One region of the Actinoplanes sp. NPDC019969 genome, then DNA from elsewhere that is predicted to be linked to it. Evidence: riboswitches for the same ligand, from Rfam matches in the RefSeq annotation. Region 1 holds a riboswitch; each other region holds the start of a gene.
What was found. A riboswitch is a leader RNA that binds a small molecule or an ion and turns the genes downstream of it on or off. The one in region 1 is predicted to bind cyclic di-AMP.
Positions count from the first base shown of each region.

Region 1 (7,459 bases):
CAGACAGCGCTCCTGCCCCTTCGTGATCACGACACCTCCCGCCAGCTCATCACGGAACTTCGCCGGGAGGATCAGCCGGCCCTTCTCGTCGAGGCGCGGGGTGTGCGTGCCGAGGAACATCGGCCCTCACCCCCTTGCCGTGGCCGCCCGCCCCTTCGCGGAGAAGTGGACCGCCTGTCAACTCGGGCCGGCAGGTCCGGCGACGTTCCTCCGCCCTGCCACTGCGCTCCACTCTACTCCACTTCACTCCACCTGCAACCCGAAAGCGATCCCTCGCGAGGCCTTTTCGCGGACGTTAGCCCTGTTCAAAGGCGGTGGAGCCGAGTGGAGGGAGCTATCAAGATCCACTTGGTCCGGTTTCCGACATCGAGCACTCGCGGTCGCAAACCGCCTCCGGGAGCGCCCTCTACACCCGCCCTGAACCCCCATACAGCCACCGGCCGAGGAAGTGAAGACCTCCCGTGGAGGGAAGTGGGGGATCCCCGGGGAGGGAAGTGGAGGCCGCCCGTGGAGAGAGGTGGAGGCCGCCCGGGAAGGAAGTGGCGGCCACCCGGGGAGAGAGGTGGAGGGCCGCGAGGAGAGAGGTGGAGAGCCGCGAGGAGAGGTGGAGGACCACAGCGGCCCGCCGGGAGGCGACACGGAACCCGGCGAGACGAGCAACCTCCGGAAGGTAGGTGAGGGCTCAGCAGAAGCGAGGCGACGCACCCACGGGAGAACTGCCGCACGGCCGAAGACGGGCGATCGGCAGGGAGGACCCGAGAGCGCAAGACCACGGCGGACCCGACGGCCTCCCGAACCGGTCCGCCGGCCGGCGGATCTTGCGCGGCTGGCTCTCAGGGCTGTCTCGCGCGGCGCGAGACAGCCCTGAGCGCCAGCCGGACAGCGACGCCGCCCGATCGGCTCGCCTGGAAACGGGCATTTCGCGGCGCCCGCTGTTCCGGAAGGCGGGGAGACCGGATGGGCGGGCGCGGAGACGCCTGAGGGGCGTGACCCCGGGATCGGGTCACGCCCCTCAGCGGCGTTGCTGTTCCTTACTTACTACGCGGTCACGCTCACCCGGCCAGGGCAGCGCCGACGAGGATCGTCAGGCGACCAGACGGCGTACGACGTAGTTGTTGTTCCAGATCTTGTGCAGGCCGACCCGGGCGCCGGTGTGCGGCGAGTCGTAGATGTAGCCGTTGCCGGCGTAGATCCCGGCGTGGTAGCCGTACGACCCGTTCCGGAAGATGATCAGGTCACCGATCTGCTTCTGGCCCTTGGCGATGCTCTTGCCGTAGCTCTGCTGCGAGTTCGCCTTGTGCGGCAGGTTCTTGCCGGCCGCCTTCTTGTAGACGTACTTGGTGAAGCCGGAGCAGTCGAAACGGTTGGGGCCGGCCGAGCCGTACAGGTAGAGCGCGCCCTTGTGCCGCTTCGCCTCGGCGAGGACCTTGGCGCCGCTGGCCCGCACCGTGACCTTGGTGTTGGGGCTGAGCCTCCAGTTGTACCCGGAGCCGAAGAAGAGGGTCCGGAACAGCACGTTGGAGGTCGGCTTGACGGTGAAGGTCACCCAGCCGTTGGTGGACGCCTTGGTGCTCCAGGTGCGCCACGCGCCGTTGGTGTAGGCCTGGAAGCTGACGTTGCCCTTGGCGATCTTGCCGGTTTTCGGGTTGATCACCTTCGTGGTGACCTTGAGGGTGGAGCCCCAGGGGATGTTGCGCGAGGCGGTGTAGACGGTCTGCTTCGGCGTGACCTTCGCGACGGCCGCGGCCTGGGCGACCGGGACTGCGGTGGCTTTCACCGGGGCGGCGGCCGCAGCGGCGGCGGGCGACGAGGTGAACAGCTGCCCGGCGCAGAGGCACAGCCCCAGCGAGAGGACGGCGGTGCCGGGGCCCATGGTGGACGGGCGGCGGTGGCGAGGACGGCTCGAACGATGTCCGTGCACGGTAGAGAGTTCCCTCCGGCACGCCTGCGAGGTTAGCTGTCGGGTTCGGGCGGGAAGGCTTGCCCGGCCGCGGGTGGGCGGCTTCACCCCAAGGTTTCTCCCGGTGCGCCACCGGAGCGGTGGTGCGGGGAGAGACCGGTGTTGGGTCCCCCGTCCCTGCCCCCGAATGCCTTGTGGTCTGGCTTGCTGCTGCGGTGTCGCACCGACCGGCCCGGGGCAGGGCTCGGCGTGAACCGATCCGGTGCGGCCGGCAGGCGGAGTGCCGCCGGCGAATCCTTGCTACCTGAATCCGGCCATGATCGTCAGCCCCGTCCTGATCACCCAGAGTGATTGGCACAGTTGTTACTGTCCAGTTTGTTACCTCCACGAGACAAATGCCATTACCCGTCGCGCATGATCGAATACTCTCCGCAGAAGGTTACGGGTGAATCAGAACACATAAAAAGTCGGCGGCTCACCCGCGACCTTGCCCGAAACGCCCGAACTGGGAAACCAGCGGGAAAATCGCCGTACGCCTCGTGATCTTGACCGTCTGGCAACGCGACGTAACGTTCGCTTCCGGTACCCTCGCTGGCGTGACGGACGGGAAGATGCCTCTCATCGCCAAGGTCGCGACCTCCGTGTCGAAGACCGCTGCGGCGCTCTCCAGGGCCGCGGGCCGCGGCGACGGCTCGGTGATCGGCGGCTGGATCGGCCTCAAGATCGACCCTGACCTCCTGACCCATCTCGCGTCCGGGCGCGCTGTGGCGCTCGTCTCCGGGACCAACGGCAAGACCACGACGACCCGGCTCACCGCGGCCGCCGTCGGCGTGCTCGGCCGGGTCGCCACCAACTCGTTCGGCGCCAACATGCCGACCGGCCACACCTCGGCCCTGGCGCGGGAGGGACACACCCCGTTCGCGGTCCTCGAGGTGGACGAGCACTACCTGGCCCAGGTGATCGACGCCACCCGCCCCAAGGTGGTGGCGCTGCTGAACCTGTCCCGGGACCAGCTCGACCGGGCCAAGGAGGTGGCGATGATGGCGCAGCTGTGGAAGACCGCGCTCGCCGGCCACCCGGAGATCAAGGTGGTGGCCAACGCCGACGACCCGATGGTGGTGTGGGCGGCCTCGGCCAGCCCGCAGATCACCTGGTTCAGCGCCGGCCAGCGCTGGCTCGACGACTCGTTCGTCTGCCCGGAGAGCGGCCACCCGATCGAGCGCGCCCAGGGTGAGTGGTGGTGCACCGGCTGCCCGCTGCGCCGGCCCCGCCCGCAGTGGGTGGTCGAGGACGAGGGCGTGATCGACCCGCGCGGCGACTGGCACCTGGTCAAGCTGCAGCTACCCGGCAAGGTCAACATCGGTAACGCCGCGACCGCGCTGGCCGTGGCCGGCGAGTTCGGGGTCCGCCCGATCGAGGCGCTCCCCCGGCTGGCCCGGGTGGCGTCGATCGCCGGGCGGTACGCGCAGGTCGACAAGGACGGCCGCAACATCCGGCTGCTGCTGGCGAAGAACCCGGCGAGCTGGCTGGAGGCCTTCGACATGGCCGACCAGGCGCCGACACTGCTCTCGATCAACGCCCGGGACCCCGACGGCCTGGACACGTCGTGGCTCTACGACGTGGACTTCTCGCCGCTGCGCGACCGGCCGGTGCTGATCACCGGCGACCGGGCGTACGACCTGGCCGTACGCCTGCAGGTGAACCAGGTGCCGTTCCGGCACGTGACCAGTTTCGACGAGGCGCTGGCCGCCGTGCCGCCCGGCCGCCTCGAAGTGATCGCCAACTACACGGCGTTCCAGGACATCCGAGCGGAGTTGGACCGTGTCAACTGAGGCCCTGCGGATCGTGTGGATCTACCCCGATCTGCTCTCCACGTACGGCGACCGCGGCAACATGCTCATCCTGGCCCGCCGGGCCGCCGACCGCGGCATCCCGGTGGAGACCTACGAGATCCGTTCCGACCAGAAGATGCCCAACGGCGCCGACATCTACCTGATCGGCGGCGGCGAGGACGGTCCGCAGGCGCTCGCCGCCCAGCGCCTGATCGCCGACCGCGGCCTGCACGAGGCCGTCGCCCGGGGCGCCGCGATCCTTTCCATCTGCGCGGGTTACCAGTTGCTCGGTCACTCGTTCTACGCGAAGGGGGCCAAGTGCGCCGGTCTCGGCCTGCTCGACATCTCCTCCGACCGGGGCGAGACGCGAGCGGTCGGCGAGCTGCGCGGTGACATCGACCCCCGGCTCGGTCTGCCCCCGCTGACCGGCTTCGAGAACCACGGCGGCCGGACCCACGTCGGCCAGCACGCCGCGCCGCTGGCCCGGGTGACCGGCGGCATCGGCAACGACGGCCAGACCGAGGGCGCGTGGGCCGGCAAGATCCTCGGCACCTACTCGCACGGCCCGGCGCTGGCTCGCAACCCAGCGATAGCCGATCTGCTACTGCGCTGGTCGACGGGCGCGGATAGGCTTCAGCCTCTCGACGATTCGTGGTCCGAGCGGCTGCGGAGCGAGCGTCTCACCGCCGCGACCCCGGCGGCGTGATGCGCATGACCCTGACCTGACCCGACGAGAAAGCCGAGGCGGTAGGCCTGCATGATCGACTCCCTGAACGCCCCGCGGGGCCTCGACTCCGTGGACTCTCAGGCCGTTGACAAGGCCGACCGCTCCGGCTGGCGCAAGCGTCTGGTCCGGTTCGGGCTGCTGGCCGCCGGGGTGGCCGCGCTCGCCGGCGTGTCGGCGGTGCTGCCGCTGCGCGACATCGCCGAGACCCTCTCGACGATGGGCCCGAGCGCCGTCTTCGCGGTCGCGGTGATGGGCGGGATGCTGCTGTCGGTGCTGGTCCCGCGCACCCTGATCACGATGTCCTGCGGCGCCCTGCTGGGCCCGCTGACCGGTGGCACGGCCGCGCTGGCCGCCGCGGTGATCGCCGCGGTCGCCACCTACTACGCGGGCCGCTGGGCCGGCCGGGGCGCCCTTCAGGCCCGTGCCGGCAGCCGCCTGGCCCGGCTCGACGGCTGGCTCAACCGCCGGGGCCTGGCCGCCGTGCTGCTGGTCCGGTTCCTGCCGCTGGCCCCGTTCGGGCTGGTCGGCTATGCGTACGGGACCACCAGCGTGTGCCGCAAGCGTTACCTGCTCGGCACTACGATCGCCGCGATCCCGTCCACGGTCACCTACGCGGTGATCGGCGCCGCGGTGGTCGCGCCCGGCGAGATGAACTTCCTGACCCTGGTGCCCGCGCTGGTCAGTTTCGCCCTCTCCACCGCGATCATCCTCCGCTGGCGCCACACGTCCCGCCGCGACGGGCTGAAGACCGCTTAAAGCTTTCCCCGTACGCCGCAAGCTGCTCTGACCGCAACCACGGTCAAAACCGCGAGAAACGGCCCGCCGCGAGGAGTCGCGACGGGCCGTTCGCCGTGGGTGGGTCAGACGACGACGCTGACCAGGCGGCCCTTGACCACGATGACCTTCTTCGGCTCGCGGCCGGCCAGCGCCTCGGCGACCTCGGCCAGCGCGGCCGCCCGTACGTCCGCCTCGGCGGTGTCCGGGGAGACCTCGACCCGGCCGCGGACCTTGCCGTTGACCTGCACCGGGTAGGTGATCGCGTCGGCGACCAGCTGGGCCGGGTCGGCGACGGGGAAGTCCACGTACGCCAGCGTGCCCTCGTGGCCCAGCTTGCCCCACAGCTCCTCGGCCATGTGCGGGGCGAACGGGGACAGCATCAGCACCAGCGGCTCGACCGCCTCGCGGGCGGCGACCGGCAGCGGGGTCAGCGCGTTCGTCAGCTCGATCAGCTTGGCGATCGCGGTGTTGAACCGCAGCTCGGCCATGTCCTCCCGGACCCCGGCGATGACCTTGTGCAGGATCTTCCGGGTCTTCGGGTCCAGCGGCTCGTCACCGACCCGGACGGCGCCGGTCTCCTCGTCGATCACCAGACGCCAGACGCGCTGCAGGAACCGCTGGGAGCCGACGACAGCGCGGGTCTCCCAGGGGCGGGAGACGTCCAGCGGGCCCATCGCCATCTCGTACACCCGGAACGTGTCGGCGCCGTACTGCTCGCACATCTCGTCCGGGGTGACGACGTTCTTCAGCGACTTGCCCATCTTGCCGTACTCCCGGTTGACCTGCTGGTCACCGTGGTACCACTTGCCGTCGCGCTCGACGACCTCCTCGGCCGGCACGATCACGCCACGGTCGTCGCGGAACGCGTACGCCTGGATGTAGCCCTGGTTGAACAGCTTCTTGAACGGCTCGAAGGACGAGACGTGACCCAGGTCGAACAGGACCTTGTGCCAGAAGCGGGCGTACAGCAGGTGCAGGACGGCGTGCTCGACACCGCCGACGTACAGGTCGACGCCACCGGCGTCGCCCTCGGAGCGGGGCCCCATCCAGTACGCCTCGTTCTCCGGGTCGACCAGGAACTTCTGGTTCTCCGGGTCCAGGTAACGCAGCTCGTACCAGCAGGATCCGGCCCACTGGGGCATGGTGTTGGTCTCGCGGGTGTACGTCTTCGGCCCGTCGCCCAGGTCCAGCTCGACCTGCACCCAGTCCTTCTTGCGGGACAGCGGGGTCTCCGGCTCGGAGTCCGCGTCGTCCGGGTCGAAGGTGCGCGGCGAGAAGTCGTCGACGTCCGGCAGCTCGACCGGCAGCATCGACTCGGGCAGCGCGATCGGCAGGCCGGTCTCGTCGTAGACGATCGGGAACGGCTCGCCCCAGTACCGCTGGCGGCTGAACAGCCAGTCCCGCAGCCGGTAGGTGGTGGCGCCGGCGCCCTTGCCGTTCTCCTCCAGCCAGGCGATCATCGCGGCCTTGGCGTCGTCCTTGTTCTTCCCGTTCAGGAAGCCCGAGTTGATCACCTCGCCGTCGCCGACGTAGGCGCCCTCGAAGCCGTCCGGGGTGGCGATGGTACGGACGATCGGCAGCTCGAACACCGTGGCGAACTCGAAGTCGCGCACGTCGTGGCCGGGCACCGCCATGATCGCGCCGGTGCCGTAACCGGCCAGCACGTAGTCGGCGATGAACACCGGTACTTCTTCACCGTTGACCGGGTTGATCGCGTACGCGCCGGTGAAGACGCCGGTCTTGGCCTTGCCGTCGGCGGTGCGCTCCTCCTCGGTCTTCGCGGCCGCTTTCGCTTGGTAGGCCGCGACAGCCTCGGCCGGGGTCCCGGCCCCGCCCGTCCACACCGCGTGGGTGCCGGCGGGCCACGCGGCGGGAACGATCCTGGTCACCAGCTCGTGCTCGGGGGCCAGCACCATGTAGGTCGCACCGAACAGGGTGTCGGGCCGAGTGGTGAACACGGTGATTTTGTCCGAATTAACGGAAAAATCAACATGCGCACCCTTGGAGCGGCCGATCCAGTTGCGCTGCATCAGCTTGACCGGCTCCGGCCAGTCCAGCGCGTCCAGGTCCTCGACCAGGCGGTCGCCGTACGCGGTGATCCGCATCATCCACTGCTTCAGGCTGCGCTGGAAGACCGGGTAGTTGCCGCGCTCGGACCGGCCGTCCGGGGTGACCTCCTCGTTGGCCAGCACGGTGCCCAGGCCGGGGCACCAGTTGACCGGG
Region 1 covers NZ_JBVHFK010000006.1:285,492-292,950, forward strand. Annotated here, with positions in the region: gene mraZ (division/cell wall cluster transcriptional repressor MraZ) at 1-120, opposite strand, end outside; gene ACZ3II_RS20035 (C40 family peptidase) at 1,085-1,873, opposite strand; cyclic di-AMP (ydaO/yuaA leader) riboswitch at 1,928-2,115, opposite strand; gene ACZ3II_RS20040 (MurT ligase domain-containing protein) at 2,512-3,732, shown strand; gene ACZ3II_RS20045 (type 1 glutamine amidotransferase) at 3,722-4,438, shown strand; gene ACZ3II_RS20050 (TVP38/TMEM64 family protein) at 4,490-5,215, shown strand; gene leuS (leucine--tRNA ligase) at 5,320-7,459, opposite strand, start outside.

Region 2 (7,459 bases), on a different contig from region 1:
CGCGAACCATCCCGCGCTCGCCGCCTGGCACGTCAACAACGAGCTGGGCTGCCACAACGCGCACGACTACTCCGACGACGCGGCGCGTGCCTTCCGGCTGTGGCTGCGGGAGAAGTACGCCACCCTGGACGATCTGAACGCCGCCTGGGGCACCGACTTCTGGTCGCAGCGGTACACCGACGGTGATCAGATTCTGCCGCCCCGCTACGCGAACGGACCGGTCAACCCGACCCAGCAGCTGGACTTCCGGCGGTTCTCCTCGGACGCGCTCAAGGACCACTTCCTGGCCGAGCGGCGGATCCTGCGGGAGATCACCCCGGACGTGCCGGTGACCACGAATTTCATGGTCGCCGGGGACATCAACGACATGAACTACCCGGACTGGGCGGCCGAGGTCGACTTCCTCGCCAACGACCACTACACCCGGCCCGGTCCGCAGAGCCGTGACGAGCTGTCGTTCTCGGCCAACCTGTGCGGAAACCTGTCCGGCGGCCGGCCCTGGTTCCTGATGGAACACTCCACCAGCGCCGTCAACTGGCAGCCCGTCAACGCGGCGAAACTCCCCGGCGAACTGGCCCGCGACTCGCTCACCCACGTCGCCCACGGCGCGGACGGCGTCTGCTTCTTCCAGTGGCGGCAGTCCCGGTCGGGGGCCGAGAAATACCATTCGGCGATGCTGCCGCATGCCGGGACCTCCAGCGCGATCTTCCGGGCGGTCACCGACCTCGGCGCGCGGCTGCGGTCGCTGTCGCACATCGCCGGTCTGCGGCGTACGCCGTCGCAGGTCGCCGTGGTCGTCGACTACGAATCGTGGTGGGCCGCCGAGCAGGACTCGCACCCGACCGGCCGGCTGCGTTACCGGCAGGAGGCCCTGGACTGGTACACCGCCCTGCTCGACGCCGGCATCCGCTCCGACGTGGTGCCGGTCGGCGCCGACCTTTCCGGCTACCGCCTGGTCGTCGCGCCGATCCTGCACATGGTCCCGGATCCGCTGCGGCAGCGTCTGGAGGCGTACGTGGCGGGCGGCGGCCACCTGGTCACCACCTACTTCTCCGGGATCGTCGACGAGAACGACCACGCCTGGCTCGGCGGCTACCCGGGCGCGCTGCGTGACCTGCTCGGCATCCGGGCCGAGGAGTTCGCGCCGCTGCTCGACGGCGAGACCGTGGAACTCACCAACGGCGCCACCGGCACCCTCTGGTCGGAACGGCTGGAGGTCACCGACCCGGCGGTCAAGATCCTTGCGGGGTACGCCGGGGGCGGCGGGCCGGCCGTGACCCGCCGCGAGGTGGGGGCGGGCTCGGCGGCGTACGTCTCCACCCGCCTGGGCCCGCAGGGTCTCGCCACCGTCCTGGACGATCTGCTCACGCCCGCCGGAGTGGCCAGCGAACTGCCGCCGGAGCTGCGCGGCACGGTGGAGCTGGCGATCCGCGGCGACGTCCGCTTCCTGATCAACCGCACGCCGCACCCGGTCGGCCTGTCCACGATCCCCGGCGCCCCGCCCAAGATCCCCGGCCGCGGCGTCGTCGTGTGTTGAGTTCGGCCGTCCTGCGCGCCCGAACCCAACACGCTTTCTGGTGTGTTGGGTTCGGCCGTCCTGCGCGCCCGTACTCGACACGCTTTCTGGTGTGTTGGGTTCGGCCGTCCTGCGCGCCTGAACTCAACACGCGCTTTCTGGTGTGTTGAGTTCGGGCGGCATACGCGTCCGAACTCAACACGCGGTCAGGGGTGGTACTCGCGGATCACGTCGGCGCCGTCGCGGGCGGTCTCGGCGAAACCGGCCTTCTCGGCGACCCGGGCGGACCCCGCGTTCGCCGCGTCGTGCCGGATCGCGACCCGCTCGATGCCGGGCAGCGTCAGCGCGACCCGGGTCAGCACGTTCACCGCCGCCGTCATGTGACCGCGGCCGGTGAACGGCGTCCGGATCCAGTAGCCGATCTCCAGCACGTCCGGCCCCATCCGGGTCATCAGCCCGATCGAGCCGATCAGCTCCCCGACGGTCGTGAAGATCGCGTAGTTGAACTGGGTGGCCTCGGCCCACTCGGTCACCGACCGGCCGATGTACTCGCCGGCCTGGGTCAGGTCGTAGGTGTCGGTCGCCCACGGCAGCCACGGCTTGAGCTCGGGCAGCGACTCGCGGACGGCGGCGGTCAGCTCGGCGGCCCATTCCGGTTCCCACCGTTTGAGCACCAGTTCACCGGCATTGATCATTTCGGGCGGTTCCATGATCCTCATTGTGCCGGTCTATATCGCAGGTTAGGGATGGGGATCCCGCCGCAGCCAGATCCGCCGGGGCCGCCGGGACGACAGACTTCTCCCCATGTTGATGCCAGCGCCGTCCGGCAGCCCGTACCACCGCCTCGCCCGCACCCCCGCCCACCGCTGGTGGCGTACCGTCCTGGGGTCGCTCTTCATCGTGATCTGCGGGTTCGTGGTGATGTTCGCCGGCTGGTTCGCCTACACCGGGGCAGCCGAACTCACCGGCCGCCCGGACGGGCCGGACGGCCTGGCCGGTTTCGGCCCGCTGCCCGATCTGGCGGTGGGGTTCCTGTCGATCGCGGTGTTCCTGCCGTTCATCCTGCTGGCCGCGCGGCTGATCCAGGAGCGTCCGGCCGGCACGCTGTCCTCGGTGGCCGGGCGGATCCGGTGGCGCTGGCTGATGCTCTGCCTGCCGGTCGCGGCGGTGACGATCGTGCTGTTCCTGACCCTCGGCACGGCGTTGCTGGCGGTCACCGGGGAGGACGCCGGACTGGGCGATCCGCTCGCCGGCTGGGGCCCGTTCCTGCTGTCCGGCGTCGTGATCCTGCTGGTGGTGCCGGTGCAGGCGGCCGCCGAGGAGTACCTGTGCCGGGGCTGGCTGCTGCAGGGGCTCGGCGCGTGGATCCGCAACCCGTGGGCGCCGATCCTGGTGCAGGCGGCGGTGTTCGCGGCGCTCCACGGCTGGGGTACGCCGTACGGCTTCGCGGATCTCATGGTCTTCGGGGTGGTCGCCGGCTGGGTGACGGTGCGCACCGGCGGCCTGGAGGCGGCGATCGCGCTGCACGTGCTGAACAACGTGCTGAGCTGCCTGGTCGCGGCCGCCTTCGGGCAGCTGGCCATCGACGAGACGGCGGCGGACATGCCGTGGCAGGCGGCGCTCGTCGATCTGCCGGTGCTGATCGGCTTCGCCCTGGTGATCGTGTGGCTGGCCCGCCGCCGGCGGCTCGCCACCGCCACCCCGATCGTGGCCCCCGGCGTCGCGGGCGGTTCGCGCCTCATGGCCGCCGCGCGATGAGCCCGGCTGGTTGTGGTGGCTGTCTCGAGCGGCCGGAGACAGCCACCACGACCAGCCCTGTTGTCGGCACGATGCGGGAAATGAGGTCTAAAAAGGAATAGTCCCGCAATTTCCGGGCGCAACTAAGATCAAACCGGGCAAATACTGAGAAGAACGTCACTATCCCGGGCCGAAAGCTTGGCTTCCGGCCCATCGACGTGGTTACCGTCGGGCCGTCCCGCGACGCGGGCACTGTGGACGGACCGCCGAGTCCTGCCGCCGCCCACAGACTCGATTCCGACGGCAGGAGCGGGGGACCCAATCTTCGCGGCGCTTCCCACAGCGCCTTGGGGTGAAGCCGTGCCCAGCACGGCCGGGACGCCTATCCCGAACCCGACAGCTCACCTCGCAGGCGTGGAGGATCATCCATGTCTCGGATCGTTGGTAGACGAGTGCGCCTCGCCCTGACCACCCTGGTCACCGCCGGTGTCGCCGGAGCGGGCGTGCTGTTCGGCCCGGTCGGCGGAGCCCAGGCCGCCGCCCGGCAGGTCAACTGGGACGTCGTCGCGAAATGCGAGTCCGGCGGGCGCTGGCACATCAACACCGGTAACGGGTACTACGGCGGCCTGCAGTTCAGCCGCAGCACGTGGAAGTCGAACGGCGGAACGAAGTACGCCCCGACCGCCGACCGGGCCAGCAAGGCCCAGCAGATCGCCATCGCGGAGAGGCTCTACAAGAAGCGTGGCCTCAAGCCGTGGCCGGTCTGCGGCAAGAAGCCGGGCGTCTACAGGTCCGGCTCCGCCACGAAGCCGAAGCCCGCTGCCAAACCGAGCGGCAAGACCTACGTGGTCCGCTCCGGCGACACCCTCGCCTCGATCGCGAAGAAGTTCACGATCAAGGGCGGGTGGCGTACGTTGTACGCGCACAACAAGGACCGCCTGTCCAGCCCGAACCGGATCTACCCGGGCCAGCGCATCCGGCTGTGACCTACCGGATCAGCGCCTGCAGGATCTGATCCGCGTGCGTCCAGAGCAGAGCGCCGCCCGCGCCCGCCACCACGTGCCGGCGGGCGTGCGGCAGACGTGACGCGCACGTGGCGCCCAGGTCCGGTGAGTGCACCGGGCTGGTGTCGGCGTCGCCGTACCAGAGGTCGACCGGGATCCGCACGTCCGCCGGATCGAACGGCCAGCGCGCCGACGCCAGCACCGTGTCCCGGGCGTACCCGCCGGGCCCCTGCGTGAAAGCCTCGCTCAGGGCCCGGCGGTACGCGACCTCGAACACCGGATCGGTGTAGACGGCCCGGTCGGCCGCCCCGGCCATCGACAGGATTCGCTGCCAGAACCCGTCGGCGTCACCCCAGCCGGCGAAGAGCTCCTCGGCGCCCGCCGGATCGGCCCGCACCGCCTCGACCATCGCGGCGACGTCCGGGATCAGCGACCCCGCGAACGCCGGATGGGCCAGCTCGTCGGTGCCGGCCACCACGGCCGCGGCGTCCAGGATGCCGGCGGCGGCACAGGCCAGCAGGAACGGGGCGCCCTGCGAGAAACCCACGCCGCGGACGCCGGTGAGCCCCCGCGCCGCGAACAGCCGCGCCATGTCAGCGGCGAATCCGGGCAGGGTCCGGCCGGGGGCCGGGTCCGACGCGCCGAGCCCGGGACGGTCCACCGACACCAGCCGGACACCCCGGTCACCCAACCCGGCGAGCAGATGGGCGCCGAACCCGAGCGACCGGCTGGTGGCGGCGCCGGGGCTGAACAGCACCGGGAGACCGTCCGTGGGTCCCCACTCGGCCCAGCCCAGTCGCCTGCCGCCGGGAAGCGGGGTCGTGCCGAGCCGGTCCGGTGAGGTCACGTTCTTGTCCACGGGACGCCATTCTCAGCGTTCGGCCGCGTCATGTCGCCCGGTTTTCTCCGGCCAGGCGGGGCCACCAGCGCCGGACCGCCTCGACTGCCTCGTGCACCCGGGCGACCGCTCGCGGCCCGCCCGCGCCGCGGACGATGTCGACCGCTGCGGAAAGACGGTCAAGGCCATGGTGCCCTTGTCCTCCAGCTCCCGGGCCAGGGCGAGGGCTTCCGGGCCAGGGCGAGGGCTTCCGGGCCAGGGCGAGGGCTTCCGGGCCAGGGCGGTGCGCTGAGGCTCGGTGGATTCCAGGGCGATCTCGGCCGGCGCCCACGGGACCTCGCCGGCGGTCAGCGCACCTGACGGAAAAACGCGCGCAGGTCGTTCACCAGCAGGCCGGGGACCTCCAGCGCGGGGAAATGCCCGCCGCTGCCGTGTTCGGACCAGAGCCGGATGTCGGGGTACCGCCGGGCCGCCCAGCGCCGCGACGGCCACGGCACCTCGGCGTGGAAGAGCGACGCGCCGACCGGAACGTCGACCGGCTCGGCGTCCACCCCGGTGATCCAGCCGGCGATCCGTTCGATGCTCTCCGCGTACAGCCGGGCCGACGACGCGGCCGTCCCGGTCAGCCAGTACAACGTCACCTGATCCAGGATCTGATCCCGGGTCAGGCCGTCACCCCAGGTCAGGAGCTTCTCCCCGAGCCACGCGCAGAGTCCCGCCGGTGAGTCGACGAGCCCGTACCCCACGGTCTGCGGCGCCGTCCGGTGGATCTCCGAGTACGCCGACGCGGACCGCCCCCGTTCCTGGATCCGCTGCAGCGCCGTCCGCTCGGCCTCGGTGAGATCGCCGGGTCTCGCCGGATCCGGGCCGGCCAGCGGGGGGATCAGGTGGATCCCGGCCACGTGGTCCCGGTGCCGCGCGGCGAGACAACTGGACACGCTGGTGCCCCAGTCGCTGCCCGCCGCGCCGTACCGGTCATAGCCGAGCCCCGCCATCAACTCCGCCCAGGCGTCCGCGATCCGTTCCACACCCCAGCCGGTGGTCGTGGGCTTCCCACTGAACCCATAGCCCGGCAGCGACGGAATCACCACGTCGAAGGCGTCCGCCGGGTCATCGGGATCGGTCAGCGGCCCGGCGAGATCCACCAGCTCGAGCACCGAACCCGGCCACCCGTGCGTGATCACCAGCGGCATCGCCCCGGGATGCGGCGACCGGGCATGCAGCACATGAACATCGACCCCCTGCACGGTCACCATCGACTGCGGGACCGCGTTCAGCCGCGCCTCCGCCGCCCGCCAGTCGTAGCCGTCCGCCCAGTACTCAGCGAGGCCGCGCACCACGTCGAGCGGAACGCCCTGCTCCCAGCCGTCCACCGGCGCCGCCTCCGGCCAGCGCGTCCGGGCGAGCCGCTCCCGCAGCTCCGTCAGCTCCGCCTCCGCCACCTCGACCCGGAACGGCCGCACCTGGATAGCCATCCCGCCAGTCTCCGCCACATCCGCCACCCGCGCAGCGTGCCGAACCAGCAGCCGAACTCGCGCTGATCATCTGACAGGAGAGGGGGAGACACTCAGTTCCAGTGGCTCGCGGTGCTGGCGGCCCGGTGGCAGTCCTCGCAGAGGAACAGGCTGCGGAATCCGGAACCGTGCTCGCGGATGGAGGAGGTCACCGTGGCGGCGTGGAACATCAGGCGTTCGCAGGACGGGCAGAGCGGGTTCGGATACAGCCCGATGGGTGGGCCGCCCGCTGTGCCGACCACGCCCGGCGTCCGGTGGGTGTTGCCGTTGCTGTAGATCAGGTCGGGACCATAGGGCCGCAGGACCGCCTGGCCCCGGCCGAACTCCGGGTGGTCCGGGACGGGGTCCTCGTCCTCGAGGATCACCTGCTCGCCCTGGTAACGGCCGTCGGGAGCGATGCCCGCGAACACCGTCCACAGGCCGGTGGCGGCCGGGGCGACCAGGTGCGCGTGCGGCGCCGGCCACGATGGCAGGCCGGGCACGTCGGCCAGGCGCAGCGACAGGTAGTGCCAGACGACGGGGCTGGTCGCGGGCTCGCGAACCACGCGCTCGACCGGCAGGCCCACCGGGTGCGCCGCGTCCGGGAAGTCGCCGGTCTCCAGGTGGACGGCCTGCCGGTGGGGAGTGAAGCGATACTCCGCGGGGCCGGTCGGGGGGATCCAGATGCCGGAGTCCTCGTAGTCGGAGCGGTCCGCGCCGTCCCGGACGTCCTCGGCGACGGCGGCCAGGGCCACGCCGGTGCCGATCGAGGCGAGCACCCAGGCGTCCTGGAAGGACCGGTCGGCTCGCAGCCGGCCGGCCAGAACATCCACGCACCGGTCGGAAGCGCCGGCGAAGAGCACGCACAGGT
Region 2 covers NZ_JBVHFK010000003.1:193,389-200,847, forward strand. Annotated here, with positions in the region: gene ACZ3II_RS11035 (beta-galactosidase) at 1-1,537, shown strand, start outside; gene ACZ3II_RS11040 (GNAT family N-acetyltransferase) at 1,723-2,226, opposite strand; gene ACZ3II_RS11045 (lysostaphin resistance A-like protein) at 2,321-3,274, shown strand; cyclic di-AMP (ydaO/yuaA leader) riboswitch at 3,536-3,678, shown strand; gene ACZ3II_RS11050 (transglycosylase family protein) at 3,682-4,239, shown strand; gene ACZ3II_RS11055 (alpha/beta fold hydrolase) at 4,241-5,116, opposite strand; gene ACZ3II_RS11060 (epoxide hydrolase family protein) at 5,443-6,570, opposite strand; gene ACZ3II_RS11065 (hypothetical protein) at 6,663-7,459, opposite strand, start outside.
Region 2: another riboswitch for cyclic di-AMP. It lies ahead of ACZ3II_RS11050 (transglycosylase family protein); the one in region 1 lies ahead of ACZ3II_RS20035 (C40 family peptidase).

Region 3 (7,459 bases), on a different contig from region 1:
GTAGGGCCCACCGGATCGGTAGCAGTTCACGAACATGTTGAAGCCGGCCTTCTTGACCTGCTTGTACATGTGCAGCGTCCGCTTGGTGACACATCCGCCGTTGAGCGGGTCCTCCTCGGTGCAGCCCTCCGGGGAGAAGCCACCGCTGGAGTTCCGCGGCGCCGGGGCCGCGATCTTCGACGTCGCGTCGACGAAGCCCTTGCTGATCGTGTCGTTGATACCGGTGTTGCCACCGAGGAGCTCGATCTGCTCGGCGGCCGAGTCCTTCTGCTTCTGCAGCACCGCGAGCTGGGTCTGCTCGTTCTTGACCTCGGCGTCGAGCGCCGTCTTCTTCTCGGTGACCTCGCGGACCACCGTGTTGAGCTCGTTCAGCTTCCTGTCGTGCACGCCGTTGATCTCTTCGAGCGAGACCGCCTTGTTCAGGAAGTCGCCCGAGGAGTCGCTGCTGAGCAGGTAGCTGAGCGTGCTGACATCGCCGGTCATGTACTGCTGGCGGGCGATGGAGTTGACCTCGGGGATCAGCGCGCTCCGGCGGGCCTCGGCGGCCTTGATCTCCGCGTTCAGTTGCTTCTGTGCCTTCACCGATGCCGTGACCGCCGCCTTCGCGGCGACGTAGCGCCGGTTGGTGGACTCCATCACCGACGACATCAGTTTGTCTTCCGCGTCCTCGGCGGGTGTCGCCGAGGTGCCACCGGGCTCGGCAGACGCGGGGGTGGCCGGTGCCATGAACATTGCGGCAGCCACCAGCGGCGCCAGGGCGAGTATCAGCCACCGGCGGGGACTTGCTGTCATCAACAGTTCCTTCCGTCGCACCGCCGACCGAGTTAGCTGACGGGTTCGGGACGGAAGCGATCCCTACCGCAAACTGCGGATACACCCCAGTTACCTGGTTCCCCGGCTCGCCTTTCACAGCGATTGGGCGGCGGCCTGCCGGCAACTCGGGGGCGGTGCCGTCCTGGCAGGACCGGCGGCCAGTTTACCCGAGATATCGCTGCGTATCAGGCCCGGAGAACCGTCAAAAGTGTTACCTTGCAACCACTTTCTGTAATTGCTGTCACTACATGTGGTGAGGCAATCGCGGGAAGTACAAGAACTGTCGATCCGTCGATCGCTTCGGTATGGTCGTTGCGGTTCCGCATGGGAACCGCCGCCTAATCGTCACCATCGGCGAGCCGGGGATCCAATTCCCACCGGGGTGAATCCGCGCCGAGCGGTAGGGATTTTCCTTCGTCCCGAACCCGTCAGCTAACCCGGCCGGCGGCCGACGGAAGGAAACGCCTGTGCTGCAGTTCACTGCGCGGCGATTAGCGGCGCTGCTGGCGCTGCTGATCACCGCGTGCGGATTGGCCGTCACCGCGACGCCGGCCACCGCGGCCCCCCGGCTGCTCGCCGCACCCGGAGGCACCGGGGACGACGGCGAGGGCGGCTCGGCCGCCCTGATCAAACAACTCGAGAAGGCCTCCAGCGGGTTCGTGGAGGCGCAGAAGAAGCTGAAGGCCTCGAAGGCCCAGCAGGTCAAGCTGGCCGCGGAGGTCAAGCGCCTGGACGCCGCGGTCGGGCCGCAGCAGAAGACCCTCGACATGATCGCGAGCCAGGCGTACACCGCCGGCCGGGCCGGCCCGATGGCGGCGTTGCTCAGCGCGGACTCGCCCGAGGGCTTCATGGACCGGGCCGAGACCCTGGCCACCATCGCGGCCGACCAGAACAAGGCGATCCAGGACCTCAAGAGCACCCTGGAAGCCCGCCAGAAGGCCAAGAGCGCCATCGACATCACCGTCCGGGACCAGCAGAAGCAGGTCACCGTGATGGCGAAGCAGAAGACCGCCGCGGAGGCCGCTCTCAAGGCGGCCAACCAGGGCGCCGAGGCCCGCTCGTCGTCGGACGGCGGCGACAGCCCCGACGCGGCCCCCGGGCCGAGCGGATCCGGTTGCAACAAGACGGACCCGACCGGCACCGGCGGCTGTGTCACGCCGACCCTGCTGCACGCCTACAACGAGGCTCGTGCGGACGGCTTCACCCGCTACACGAAGTGCTGGCGGACGCAGAACAGTGGCGAGCATCCCAAGGGGCGGGCGTGTGACTTCTCCTCGGAGAAGGGCACCTTCGGTGGTGACGCCACCGGGTCGGACAAGACCTACGGCGACAACCTGGCGAACTACTTCATCAACAACGCCGAGACCCTCGACGTGCTCTACGTGATCTGGTACCGGCGGATCTGGCTACCGAGCAGTGGCTGGAAGTCGTACAGCGGGGCGGGCGGAGACCCGTCCAGCGACCACACCAACCACGTGCACCTGTCGGTCAACTAGAAACACCCGGAGGAGTACGGGGCCTACCTGCGGGAGAAGGCCTCGTACTCCTTCATCACATCGGCGGTGGGGCCGTCGGCGCGGATCAGGCCGGCCTCCAGCCAGATGCACCGCTCGCAGGTGTCCCGGATCGACTGCTCGCTGTGGCTGACCAGGAAGACCGTGCCGGCCTGGGCGCGCAGCTCGCGGACCCGCGCCTCGCTGCGCTTGCGGAAGCTGGCGTCACCGGTGGCCAGCGCCTCGTCGATCAGCAGCACGTCGTGCTGCTTCGCGGCGGCGATGGAGAACCGCAGCCGGGCCGACATGCCCGACGAGTAGGTCCGCATCGGCAGGGACGAGAAGTCACCCTTCTCGTTGATGCCGGAGAACTCGATGATCTCGTCCTTCTTCGCCTGCACCTCGGCCGGCGACATGCCCATCGCGAGGCAGCCCAGCTCGACGTTCTGGTCGCCGGGCAGCTCGTTCATCAGGGCCGCGTTCACACCCAGCAGGGACGGCTGGCCGGCGGCGTAGATCCCGCCCCGGGAGACCGGCAGCAGGCCGGCGACCGCGCGCAGCAGGGTGGACTTGCCGGAGCCGTTGGTGCCGATCAGGCCGATCGCCTCGCCGCGGTAGGCGACGAAGCTGACGCCCTTGACCGCGTGCACCTCGCGGACGTTGGTGTTCTTGGTCCGGGTGGCGATGCGCTTGAAGCTGGCCAGCGGGCTGTTGCCGGCGCCGGGGCCCTGCAGGACGCGGTAGATGATGTGGGCGTCATCGGCGATGACGGTGGGGACGCGCTCGTTGTCAGCCACGGCCGTAGCCCTTCTCTCCGCGCCAGAAGTAGACGAAACCGAGGATGCCGACCGCCAGGCTCCAGACGGTCGCCTGGATCCACAGCACGAGCGGCGGGTTGGCCAGCGTCGTGCCCTCGAGCAGCGCGTGGCGGGTCAGCTCGATGAAGACCAGCATCGGGTTCGCCTCGACGACCTGGAGCTGCCAGCCGCTCAGCACGCTCTCGAACTGGGTCACCGGGTAGAGCACGGCGGACCCGTACAGCCAGAACCGCATGATGAACGGGACCAGCTGCCGTACGTCGCTCATCTTGGTGATGTACCGGGACATGAACATGATGAGCCCGGTGTTGAAGATCGACTGGAGCAGCAGGATCGGCACCACGAGCAGCCACTGGAAGGTGAGCGGCTCACCGTCGATCAGCACGATGCCGAGCAGGACGACCACCGCGACCACGAAGTTGCGGATCTCCACCAGCGCGGCCGAGACCGGCAGGGTGGCCCGTGGGAAGTGCAGCGCGCGGATCATGCCGATGTTGCCGGTGATCGAGTTCATCCCGATCTGCACCGACGACTGGGTGAACTGGAAGACGAAGACCCCGATGCACAGGTACGAGATGAAGTTGTCCATCGAGTTGTGCGTGTTCAGCACCAACCCGAAGATCACGTAGTACACCGCGGCGTTGATCACCGGTGTGAGCACCTGCCACACCGCGCCGAGCTTGGTGCTGCCGAGCGAGGAGGTTATCTTCGCTCCGGCGTGCGCCCGGACGAAGTGCCGGTACTCCCACAACTGCCGGGTGTACTCCGGAAGGCTGGGCAGCCGTCCGGAAGAGCTCAGACCATGGCGCCGGGCCAGCTCCTTGAGGGAGAGGCCGGCGTCGGCCGAGGCGACCGCCGTCTCTGGCATGGGATGGTGCTCCGATCTCGTCGGCCCGCCGGGGGCGGGTTCCGATGCCTGATGCGAGGTCACAGCAAAAAGCATGACAGGCCCTCGCCGACGCCGATGGAACGGGTTCGTATCGACGTCGCTGTGACGGTAGCCGACCAAACGGCGGAACGCAACCGTTACGTCGTAGCGCTATAGTGACTCTGTGGCGACTATCAAGCGGGCACCAGCCGGAGCGGCGGTGCTCCGAGGCGACATCACCGTGGCGATCCGCAACGCGGTCATGAGCGAACTGGCGGAGGTGGGTTACGGCAGGCTGTCCATCGAGGCGGTGGCGCGTCGAGCCGGGGTCGGCAAGACCGCCATCTACCGTCGATGGAGCAACAAACTCGAGATGGTAATGGAGATAATCTCGGATGTCGCGGAGCGGAAAGTGCCGCTTCCCGACACCGGGAGCTTCGCCGGCGACCTCGCGCTGCTCCTGCTGATCGTGAAGACGGCTCTGCAGCACCGGATGGCCTCGCAGATCATCCCGGACCTGATGGCCGAGGCGGCGCGCAACCCGCAGATCGCCGAGACCCTCCAGCGGGCCCTGCGCACGCACCAGCAGGCCGTCGGGGAGAAGCTGATCGGCCAGGCCGTGACCCGGGGCGAGCTGCCCGAGGGCACCGACCCGGACGTGGCGGTCGACATGATCCTCGGCCCGCTCTACTGGCGTCTGGCCGTGGCCCGTCAGCCGATCGAGGACGACTACCTGGAGAAGTTCACCGTGGCGGTCACCGCGGCGCTGCGCGCCACCGGCTGACCCCGCACCCGTTCGGGTCCCGGAAAGCTCCCTTCTGCAACTCAGAAGTCCAGAGAGCCGAGCCGTGTGCTGCCGACCGGAGAGGGCGATCCCCTACCGGAGCCGGAGACCATGGCCACTTCCTGTGAACCCCGCGTCGACTTCACGGTGCTCGACGCCGCATCCATCCTCGCGATCGCCATGGGCGGCACGCCGGCCGTGAACTCCCGGCCGGCGTCGGCGCGCCCCCGCGTGCTGACCGGCGGGGCCGTTGTCGGCGCCTGGCGCAGCACCGACGGTGTGGTGCGGCTCAAGCTGCACATCGACGGCACCTACGCCGGCGAGGTGGCGGGCCGCAGGCAGCCCGCCAAGGGCACCTACTGGATCGACGGCGAGTCGGTCGTGCTGAACGACGAGTCCGGCATCCAGACGCCGATCCACGTGCTCGACGGCGAACTGGAGATGGCCGGTCACCGGCTGCGCCCGGCGTCCTAAGGCGGTGGCGGCCGTGGCCGATCGGGAGGAGACACCGAACGGGGAGGACGGCATGCGGCGTACCGGTATGGCGATCGTGCTGGCGGGAGCAACGCTGGCCCTCGGCGGCTGCGCCGCGCTGGGACTGGGCGGGGACACGGCGGGCGAGTCGTCGGCCACCGCCCGGGAGGGCGCCACGTGGATCAACGTGGCGGAGGGGAAGGCGACGCCCTCGCCGTCCGAGACGATGGGCCGGCCGAGCGCCACGCCCACCACGTCGCTCTCCATGCCGGCTCCCGACCCGAGCTGCACGAAGAACTGGACCCGGACCGAGGCGGTGCTGATCCCGGTCGAGGTGACGCCGGGCTCCGGTTCGCTGACCGTCGAGTGGCCCACCCAGTACGGCTCGAACTACCGGGTCACCGCCGTGCCGCAGAAGCTGGTGTACGGCGCCCAGCCGGAGCCGGAGTGGAAAGAGGTGCCCCCGGGCACCGGCTGTGCGATGAGCACCACGCTGACCGGCCTGATCCCGGGCGCGGCCTACATCGTCTGGCTGGACGCGCCCAACTCCGGACGTGAGGTGGACGGCACCCGGCACCTCTACAGCGGCCGTTCCGGCGTGGTCTACCCGCTCTAGACAACACCGACGGCGTGTGGAGTACGGGCGCGAATAGCGGCCGAACTCAACACGCGGTTTGGCCTTCACCACTGGGCGCCGGCGCGCTCCACGGTCAGGACCTCGAGGCCGGCCGGGCTCAGGCGGTACTTCGTCATGCTGGACAGCGCCGGCCCGTAGACGTGCACGCTGACCGCCGGGCGGGACGAGCGGTTCTCGATCCGGTGGATGTGGTGGCTGCCGAACCGGCGGCCGGCCCCCTCGCCCAGCTCCCGTGACACCACCCGGGGCGACCCGTCGCGGACCGACACCGAGTCCTCGGCCAGGGTGCCGCTGTGCAGGTGGAAGGCGCCCGCCGAGCCGCCGTGGTCGTGGATCTCGGTGCCCTGGCCGGGCAGCCAGGTGAGCAGCCAGACCTCGTAGTCGTCGGTGAGCGCGAGCCGGTGGTACCACCGCTCGACCGGGTCGAACCGGGGAACCACGGGCCAGGCGCCGGTCGCGGCGGAGAACTGCTGGGCGATGGCGAGGTGGTCGGCGCTCACGATGCCTCCTATAAAACCTATGGACCCGATAGGTTTTATCATAAGATCGCGTTGCGCGTGGGCGGAATCCGGGATCCGGTACGCGCATCGAAAGAGGCTTGATGCGCAATGCCTCTTTCGAGATCTGGCGCGAAAACTCCGGTGCGCGATCGTACGCGCACGCTGCGTCCATCAATGTGGTCCAGGCGTCACCGGATCGGCCTACCCCGATCGGCCGTTCCGGCGAAATACGCTGCTCAGGCGGTCCCTGGTGAATAGAGAAAGCTATATGGTGACCAGCGCTGCCGAGAATCGGGCTCTGATGCCCTGACCACACCGAGGACGGACACGTGTTGAAGTCACGCCGCGGCCTGCTTGCCGCCGGCATCACCGTAGCCGTGGTCGGCTCGATCGGGGTCGCCTCGACGCTGAACGCGGGCGCCGAGCAGATCCCGGCCCCGGTGGTGGCGCCCGCTGTCGCCGCGCAGGCCGCAAAGGCCGCCGTGCCGGTGGCCGGCGTCACCCCGCCGGCGACACTGCCGTGGGGACAGCGCCCGCAGAAGATCCGGACCGGGCGTGGCGGGGCGACCAGCAAGACCCTCAAGGCGGCCGGGCTGTCCGCCGCCGCTCCCGACGCGTCCGGCCGCGAGGCCGAGCAGGAGTTCGCGCCGAAGGGGCGGACCGGCCGCAAGAGCGAGCGGACCAGCGTCGTCCCGCCGGAGCCACCGACACCGACCCCGACGCCGACCGCCACCGATGCCAAGCCGACCGTGTACTTCCACTACAACGTCGGCTCCCAGGCCGCGGTCACCGAGGGCGCCTACGCCAACCTGACCATCGGCAAGCCGGTGCTGGACCGCGAGGACTACCACACGCTCGCCGAGATCGCGGTGCAGTCGGCCGACGGCACCCAGATCGTCGAGGTGGGGTGGAACGTGGACCGGGTCGTCAACGGTGACGACGACCCGCACCTGTTCGTCTTCCACTGGGTCGACGGCAAGTCGAAGTGCTACAACGGCTGCGGGTTCGTGCCGTACAGCAAGAACATCCGCCCCGGCGACACCCTGCCGTACGACGTCACCAAGCCGTTCGG
Region 3 covers NZ_JBVHFK010000014.1:265,968-273,426, forward strand. Annotated here, with positions in the region: gene ACZ3II_RS35980 (coiled-coil domain-containing protein) at 1-792, opposite strand, end outside; cyclic di-AMP (ydaO/yuaA leader) riboswitch at 800-932, opposite strand; cyclic di-AMP (ydaO/yuaA leader) riboswitch at 1,139-1,276, shown strand; gene ACZ3II_RS35985 (coiled-coil domain-containing protein) at 1,281-2,309, shown strand; gene ACZ3II_RS35990 (ABC transporter ATP-binding protein) at 2,333-3,103, opposite strand; gene ACZ3II_RS35995 (ABC transporter permease) at 3,096-3,992, opposite strand; gene ACZ3II_RS36000 (TetR/AcrR family transcriptional regulator) at 4,177-4,776, shown strand; gene ACZ3II_RS36005 (Atu4866 domain-containing protein) at 4,888-5,250, shown strand; gene ACZ3II_RS36010 (fibronectin type III domain-containing protein) at 5,264-5,866, shown strand; gene ACZ3II_RS36015 (cysteine dioxygenase) at 5,932-6,387, opposite strand; gene ACZ3II_RS36020 (neprosin family prolyl endopeptidase) at 6,717-7,459, shown strand, end outside.
Region 3: another riboswitch for cyclic di-AMP. It lies ahead of ACZ3II_RS35985 (coiled-coil domain-containing protein); the one in region 1 lies ahead of ACZ3II_RS20035 (C40 family peptidase).

Region 4 (7,459 bases), on a different contig from region 1:
GTGCAGGTACTTGTCCTTGCCGGTGCGCATCCAGGCGAGCTGGAGCCCGGCCGCGGTGGCGGACAGGCAGATCGACACCGGCACGAACAGGTAGTGGTAGATCGTCACGACCGCGAACTGCAATCGCGTCAGGTCGAGCACGTCCATGGCAACCCCTCTACGACGATTCGTAGTAGATACTACGACGCGTAGTACGACGTCTTGAAGTAGAGTGGCTCACATGGCGAGGAACGATCTCGAGCGCGAGGTCATGACGAAACTGTGGGACGCGCGCGAGGCGCTCACCGTCCGGCAGGTGCACGAGCTGCTCAGTCGTGACCGCGACCTGGCGTACACGACGGTGATGACCGTCCTGGACCGGCTCGCCAAGAAGGGCCTCGTCGTCCAGCAGCGCGCCGACCGCGCCTACCGGTACGCCCCCGCGCAGACCCGCGAGGAGATGACCGCCGGTGTGATGCTCGACGCACTCAGCGCCACCCCCGACCGGGACGCCGCCCTCGCCTACTTCGTCGGCCAGTTGCCGCCCGAAGCTCTGACGGCGCTGATCGAGAAGGCCCGTAACATCGAGCGGTGACCGCCCTCCTGCTCGGCGCCCTCGGCCTGACCCTGTCACTGGTCGTGCCGACCGTCCTGGCGCGTGCCCGCTGGACCGACCGCGCCCCGGTCGCCGGCGTCCTGCTCTGGCAGTCACTGACGCTCACCGCCGTACTCTGCGCCCTCGGTGTGGTCCTCGCCGCTCCGGAGGAGATGGCCCGGGCCGCCGGCGCCCACCACCCGGAGACCGTCGCCGCGCTGCTGTTCTCCCTGGCCGTCGCCGCGACCATCGTGATCCGGCTGATCGTCTCGCTGGTCCGGGTCAGCTCCCGGGCCCGCGCCCGCCGCGCCCGGCACCGGATGCTCGTGGACCTGCTCGACCGGGTCGAGCGCCACGAGGATCTCGGCGGCGAGGAGGTACGGGTCCTCGACGGCCCCCTGCCGCTCGCCTACTGCGTGCCCGGCCGTCAGCCCCGGGTGGTGCTCAGTGACGGGGTGCTGCGCGTGCTCGACCGTGACCAGGTCGACGCCGTCCTCGCCCACGAGCGCGCCCACCTGCGGCACCGGCACGAGCTGGTGATGGAGTCGTTCACGGCGTTCTATCAGGCGGTGCCGCGGCCGCTGCGCTCGAAGGTGCCCCTCGACGCCGTACATCTGCTGCTGGAGATGGTGGCGGACGACGCCGCACGGCGCCGGACCGGCCCGGGTCCGCTGCGTGCCGCCCTGGCGACGCTGGCCGACGCCGTCCCCCTGGCGGAGGAGGTGACCGCCGACCCGGAGGGGGAGTCCCGGCGCCGCCGGCTGGCCCGCCTGTCCGATCCGGACCGCGCCTCCGCCGCCCTCACCGTGGCCGGCGCGGCCGCCGCGACCGGCCTGCTGGTGCTACCCACCGTGATCTTGGTGGTGCCGTGGCTGGGCAGGGCCGTGAACACCTGGCCTTTTTGATCACGCTCCGTGTTGCTGACAGTGCGTAACGTGCGGCGGCGTGTGCGACCTTCATTTGCCGCCTTGATCCGAGTACGGTGGTCCCCGGTTCGGCAGCCCCCCATCGGTCAACCGGCTGATCTGGCGAACCACCGCCTAATCGCGGATGCGAACCGGGGAACCGAGCAACTGGGGTGAAGCCGCCTTCCTGCGGAGGGCGGCCGGGCAGACTTCCCGCCCGAACCCGTCAGCTAACCCGGTCGGCGGCCGAGTGGGAAGAAAGGACAACGCGCTTACGTGAAACGGATGCGCACCCTGCTGCTGTCCGTCATGGCCACGGTAGGCATCGTTCTCGCGGGTCCGTCCGTCGCCTACGCCACTCCCTCGCCGTCTGACGTCGAGGCGCAGATCGACGGAGAGTGGAACAAGCTCGAGCCCGTCATCGAGGACTACAACAACACCCACAACAAGCTGACCAAGCTGCGGACGCAGCAGAAGTCGCTCGCCAAGACCCTGGCCCCGCTGCAGAAGCAGGTGGACGCCGCGATGGTCGAGGTGCGTGGGCTGGCCGTCGACGCCTACATCGCGGGGCCGCCCAGCGTGGCCAACGCGCTGCTCAGCGGTGACCCGGACGGGTTCGCCGAGAAGCTCACCCTTCTCGACCAGCTCGCCCAGAACCGCAAGGCGTCGATCGTCGAGGTCACCAAACTGCGGGACAAGTACGCCGCCGACAAGGCCGCGGTCGACAGGATGACGTCGGAGATCACCGTCCGGGACACCGACCTCAAGCAGAAGAAGACCGCGATCGAGAAGGAGATCACGAAGCTCCAGCAGCTCCGGATCGCCGCGTACGGCAAGGCGAACGCCGACGACGGCCCGCTGCGCACCGGCCCCTGCCCGGTCACCTACACGAACGACAAGGGCGGCCGTGCCGCCCAGAAGGCGTGTGACCTGATCGGCAAGCCGTACGTCTTCGGCTCCAACGGCCCGAACAGCTACGACTGCTCGGGTCTGACGCAGGAGGCGTGGAAATCGGTCGGGGTGCACCTCGAGCACTACACGAAGGATCAGTGGGGCTCCACCACGCCGGTGAGCCGCGCGGAGCTGAAGCCGGGCGACCTGGTCTTCTACTTCTCCGACGTGCACCACGTCTCCATCTACATCGGAGGCGGCATGGTGGTGCACGCTCCGCACACGGGTGACCATGTGCGGATGGCGACCATCGACCGGGGGCCCATCGCCGGTTACCGCCGGCCGGGCTGATCGCCGATCATCCCGCGGAGACCGCCGTCGCAGTCCGACGGCGGTCTCTTTCGTGTCAGGCGCGGCCGTCGGCCAGCGCCGGCAGGCCGGGCACCCCGTCCAGGTCCTGCAGCTGCCGGTGGACGTGGTCGCCGAGCGCCGAGCGGTAGCCGACGGCCAGCTGGTCCAGGCGGGCGATCTCCTCGATCACGGCCGCCCGGCTCCGGGCCAGATCGTCCATCGCCTCGGTGTGGCTGCGCTGCGCGTCCGCCTCGATGGCGCCCGCGGACCGCTCCGCGTCCCCGGTGACCTGGTCGGCCTCGGCCCGCGCGCCGGCCAGCAGATCCGCCGACTCGCGCTGGGCGTCCCGGACGTGCTCGTCCGCCGTCCGCTGCGCCATCATCAGCACCCGGACGTCACCGTCACCGGCCGGCGGGCCGGCCGGCGCCGACCGCGCCTCCTCGTGAGCGCGCTGCAGCCGCATCTGCATCTCCCGGGCCTCGTGCTCGGCCCGGGCCAGGCCCTCGCGCATCTGCCGCAGCCGGGCGGTCAGCTCGGCGACCTCGGAGTTCAGCACCGTCGTGACGGCCACCCCGGGATCGCCGCCGGTATGCCGTAACCGCTCGCTGAGCGCGCCGTTCTCTTCGATCAGCCGGACCAGCTCCTGCCCGGCCTCGTCCAGGAAGGCGTCGACCTCCTCCTCGTCGTAACCGCGCTTGCCTATCGGCGGCTTCCGGAAGTCCACGTTGTGGATGTCCGCCGGAGTGATCGCCATCAGAACCTCGAATTCCCGCCGGGACCGGTCCTGCGACCCGGCGTCGCTTGTCGACAGCCCCTTGCCCGGCAGTGTCACCGTTCAACCACAAGGAGCGGCTCGGCGAATCGTATCCGTGCGTGGCCACCCCGTCGCCGAAAGTGGACCGGCGTCACCCGCTGGCCAGGCCCCGGAACAGCGCGAACAAGGCCGAGTGGGGGAGTTTCAGATCACATTCGCGTTCCCGGTGGAGCACCCCGTCCGGGTGGCGGGCGGGCTGGGCCGCGCCGGGCATAATCGCTTGTCATGAGCGATGCCTTGATCAACAGCCTGCTGGCGGCCGTCGAGGCCCGGCCCGACGACCTGACGCTGCGGCTGCACCTGGCCGAGATGCTGGTGGCCGCGGGCCGCGGCCCGGAGGCGATCGGGCACGCCGCGGCGATCCTCGCGCGGGAGCCGGGCAACACGGCGGCGCAGCAGTTGATGACCCGGGCGCTCGGCGGGCCCGCTCCGGAGCCCGCGCCCACCACGGAACGCCCGCCGGCGCGGGAGATCGACTGGGCCGCGATGGAGGAGCAGTTCGGCGACTCGGTGCCGCCCCGGTTCGCGGGGGCCGACGGGGCGCCGGATCCGGTGCGCGGGCAAGCCGACCGGGCGTTCGACGTCGAACGGTCGGCGATCACCCTCGACGACGTCGGCGGCATGGCCGACGTGAAGCAGCGGCTCGAGGTGTCGTTCCTCGGCCCGCTGCGCAACCCCCAGCTGCGGACCCTGTTCGGCAAGAGCCTGCGCGGCGGGCTGCTGCTGTACGGGCCGCCCGGCTGCGGCAAGACGTTCCTGGCGCGGGCGGTCGCCGGGGAGATGGGCGCCGCCTTCGTCTCGCTGAGCATCACCGACGTCCTCAACATGTGGATCGGCAGCTCGGAACGCAACCTGCACGACCTGTTCGAGTCCGCCCGCGGCCACGCCCCGTGCGTGCTGTTCCTGGACGAGATCGACGCGCTCGGCCACAAGCGCAGCCAGTTGCAGTCGTCGATGCGTACGGTGGTGAACCAGCTCCTCACCGAACTGGACGGGGTGGACGGCGGCAACGACGGGGTGTTCGTGCTGGCGGCCACCAACGCGCCGTGGGACGTCGACGCGGCGCTGCGCCGGCCGGGCCGTCTGGACCGGACCGTGCTGGTGCTGCCGCCGGACCGGCCGGCCCGGGTCGCCATCCTGGAGTACCACCTGCGGGACCGGCCGATCGCCGGGATCGACCTGGGCGCGGTGGCCGCGGCGACCGAGCACTACTCCGGCGCGGACCTGGCGCACCTGTGCGAGACCGCCGCCGAGTTCGCGATGCGCGACTCCATCGCCGGCGGCGAGGTCCGCATGATCAACCAGGCGGACATGCTGGCGGCGGCGCGGGAGGTGCGGCCGTCGACCGACGCGTGGTTCGGCACGGCCCGGAACGTGGCGATGTTCGCCAACGAGAGCGGCGAGTACGACGACCTGGCCGCGTACCTCAAGAAGCGCAAGATCCGTTGAGTGCCGCGGCACGGGCGCGGGCGCTCGCCGGCGTCGGCCGCCTCGACCAGGCCGAGCGGGCGGTCCGGGACGGCCTCGCCGAGGCGCCGTCCGACGCGGAGCTGCTGGGCCTGCTGGCCGGCCTGCGGCGGCTGCGGGGCGATCATCAGACCGCCCTGGAGTACGCCGACGCCGCCGTGGCCGCCGCCCCCGGCCGGTCACCGGTGCACATCGAACGCGCCGAGTGCCTGCTTCTCCTCGACCGCCGCGCGGAGGCCACCGACGCGGCGCGGCGGGCTGTCCGGCTCGCCCCGGACCGTCCCGAGCCGCATCGTTGCCTGGCCCGCTGCCTCGCCCTGAGCCGGGACTTCACCGGCGCCCGGGAGGCGGCGACCCGCGCGATCGCCATCGCCCCGCACTCGGTGCCCGACCTGATGACCCTGGCCGAGGTGGAGCGCGGCGCCGGCCGCCGGGACGCCGCCCGCGCCGCGACCGCCCGGGCCCTGGCTGAGGATCCGGAGGACGCCGAGGGCCGCTGGATGACGGCGCTGCTGGACGCGGAGCGGTTGCGGGTCCGGGAGGCGATGCGCGGCTTGCGGCGGCTTGCCGCGGACCATCCCGATCGGTACGGTGCCCCCGCCCTCACCTGGCCGGTCCGCGGTCTCCTCGCCGGCCTGCGCGGCGGTCTGCTCGCCGGTGTCCCGCTGGTCGCGGTGCTGGCGGCGGCCGCTCACTGGTGGCCCCCGGCGCTGCTGCTCGCGCGGGGCGCTGCCGTCGTGCTGGCGCTGGTCCCGGCGGCGCTGGCGGTGCGGGTGCTGGTCCCGGCGGGCCGGCTGCCGTGGATCTGCCTGGGCCTGCTGCCGGCGCGCACGCGCCGGGCGGTCGGTGCGGGCCTGGTCGCCGCGGGCGTCTCGGTGCCGCTTCTCCTCTGGTACGCCGTGAGCGCCCCGTGGACCCTGCTGCCCCTGATCTTCGCCGTCCTGGCGGTGCTGCTGGCCACCGGAGCCGTCGAGCGAACGTGAACGGCGTGTCACATCACTCGTACGCCGGGAATCTTGCGCAAACTGCAAGATCGCTGGATGCTAGGTCCCCTTGACCGACGGGGGAGCCGCATGGGCACAGCACAGCACGCCGGAAAACCCCGTGCGCTGCGGGAACTCGCCCTGATCGGCGCGCTGTTCCTCGTCTACAAGACGGCCCGGGTCGCCGCGAACGGCCACGTCGCCGAGGCGTTCAGCAACGCCCGGGCGATCTGGGACACCGAACGCTGGCTGCACCTGCCCAGCGAACTCACCGTCCAGCGGACCCTGCTCGGGTGGGACGCGCTGATCGAGGCGGCGAACAGCTACTACGCGTACGTCCACTTCCCCGCCACCGCCCTCTGCCTGATCTGGCTGTACCGGTACCGACCCGCCCACTACCGCTGGACCCGCAACGTGATCGTGCTGCTCACGGCGGGCGCGCTGGCCGTCCACTTCCTGATCCCGCTCGCGCCGCCCCGGATGCTGACCGAGACCGGGATGCTCGACCTGGGCCGCCTCTACGGCCCCGCCGTCTACGGCCCGCCGGAGACCGACCAGATCTCCAACCAGTACGCGGCCATGCCGTCCCTGCACGTCGGCTGGGCCCTGGTCGCCGCGATCGCCCTGATCGCCGCCACCACGAGCCGGCACCGCCTGCTGTGGCTGCTGCACCCGGCGATCACGCTCCTGGTCGTCGTCGCCACCGGCAACCACTACTGGCTCGACGCCGTCGCCGCGGCCGCCCTGCTGGCCGGCGCTTACACGCTCCTCCGTACCCAGCGGCCCTCCGCCGTTCGCCCCGCCGTCGTCCTCCCCACGCCACGGCGGAGCCCCGAGGCGCTGTCGCACACCCCACGCCCCGAGCGCGCCTGACAGCTAGATCTATGTGCGGCTGGTTCTCATGGCTGTCTCACACGCCCGGAGACAGCCATGAGCACCAGCCGGTCGGTGTCGCTGCGGAACCCGCCGGCCCACACCGCTCCAGGCGTGTTGAGTTCGGCCGTCATACGCGCCCCGATTCCACACGCCGTTGGGTGTGTTGAGTTCGGCCGTCATACGCGCCCCAACTCAACACGCTGGCTGGGTTTCAGCCGGACGCTGCGGACCGCCCGCAGCAGGCCGTGGACGAGCACCCCGCACGCGACCCCCAGGACCCCGCCGAGCACGAGGGCCACGCCCGGCGGCACGTCGTTCGGGGGCGCGACCAGGACCAGGGCCGGTGTCGCGTACGCCGCCCACCGCCGGGCCCGCTCCGACCCCGCCGCGGCCAGGGGCACGAACCCCCACAGCAGGTACCAGGCGTGCACGACCGGGCTCAGCAGGACCAGAACGACCAAGGTCTGCCCCAGGCCGGCGACGATCCCGGGGCCGGTGGCCCGCCACAGCAGCACGAGGGCGATCACCCCGGCAGCGAGCAGCCCCGCCAGCCAGAACACCTGCCGGGCCGGGCCGCCGAACAGAGCGCCGAGGTCGG
Region 4 covers NZ_JBVHFK010000009.1:151,068-158,526, reverse strand. Annotated here, with positions in the region: gene ACZ3II_RS26385 (cytochrome ubiquinol oxidase subunit I) at 1-147, opposite strand, end outside; gene ACZ3II_RS26380 (BlaI/MecI/CopY family transcriptional regulator) at 221-574, shown strand; gene ACZ3II_RS26375 (M56 family metallopeptidase) at 571-1,479, shown strand; cyclic di-AMP (ydaO/yuaA leader) riboswitch at 1,602-1,739, shown strand; gene ACZ3II_RS26370 (C40 family peptidase) at 1,765-2,721, shown strand; gene ACZ3II_RS26365 (DivIVA domain-containing protein) at 2,777-3,553, opposite strand; gene ACZ3II_RS26360 (ATP-binding protein) at 3,761-4,984, shown strand; gene ACZ3II_RS26355 (tetratricopeptide repeat protein) at 4,981-5,985, shown strand; gene ACZ3II_RS26350 (phosphatase PAP2 family protein) at 6,076-6,858, shown strand; gene mptB (polyprenol phosphomannose-dependent alpha 1,6 mannosyltransferase MptB) at 7,038-7,459, opposite strand, start outside.
Region 4: another riboswitch for cyclic di-AMP. It lies ahead of ACZ3II_RS26370 (C40 family peptidase); the one in region 1 lies ahead of ACZ3II_RS20035 (C40 family peptidase).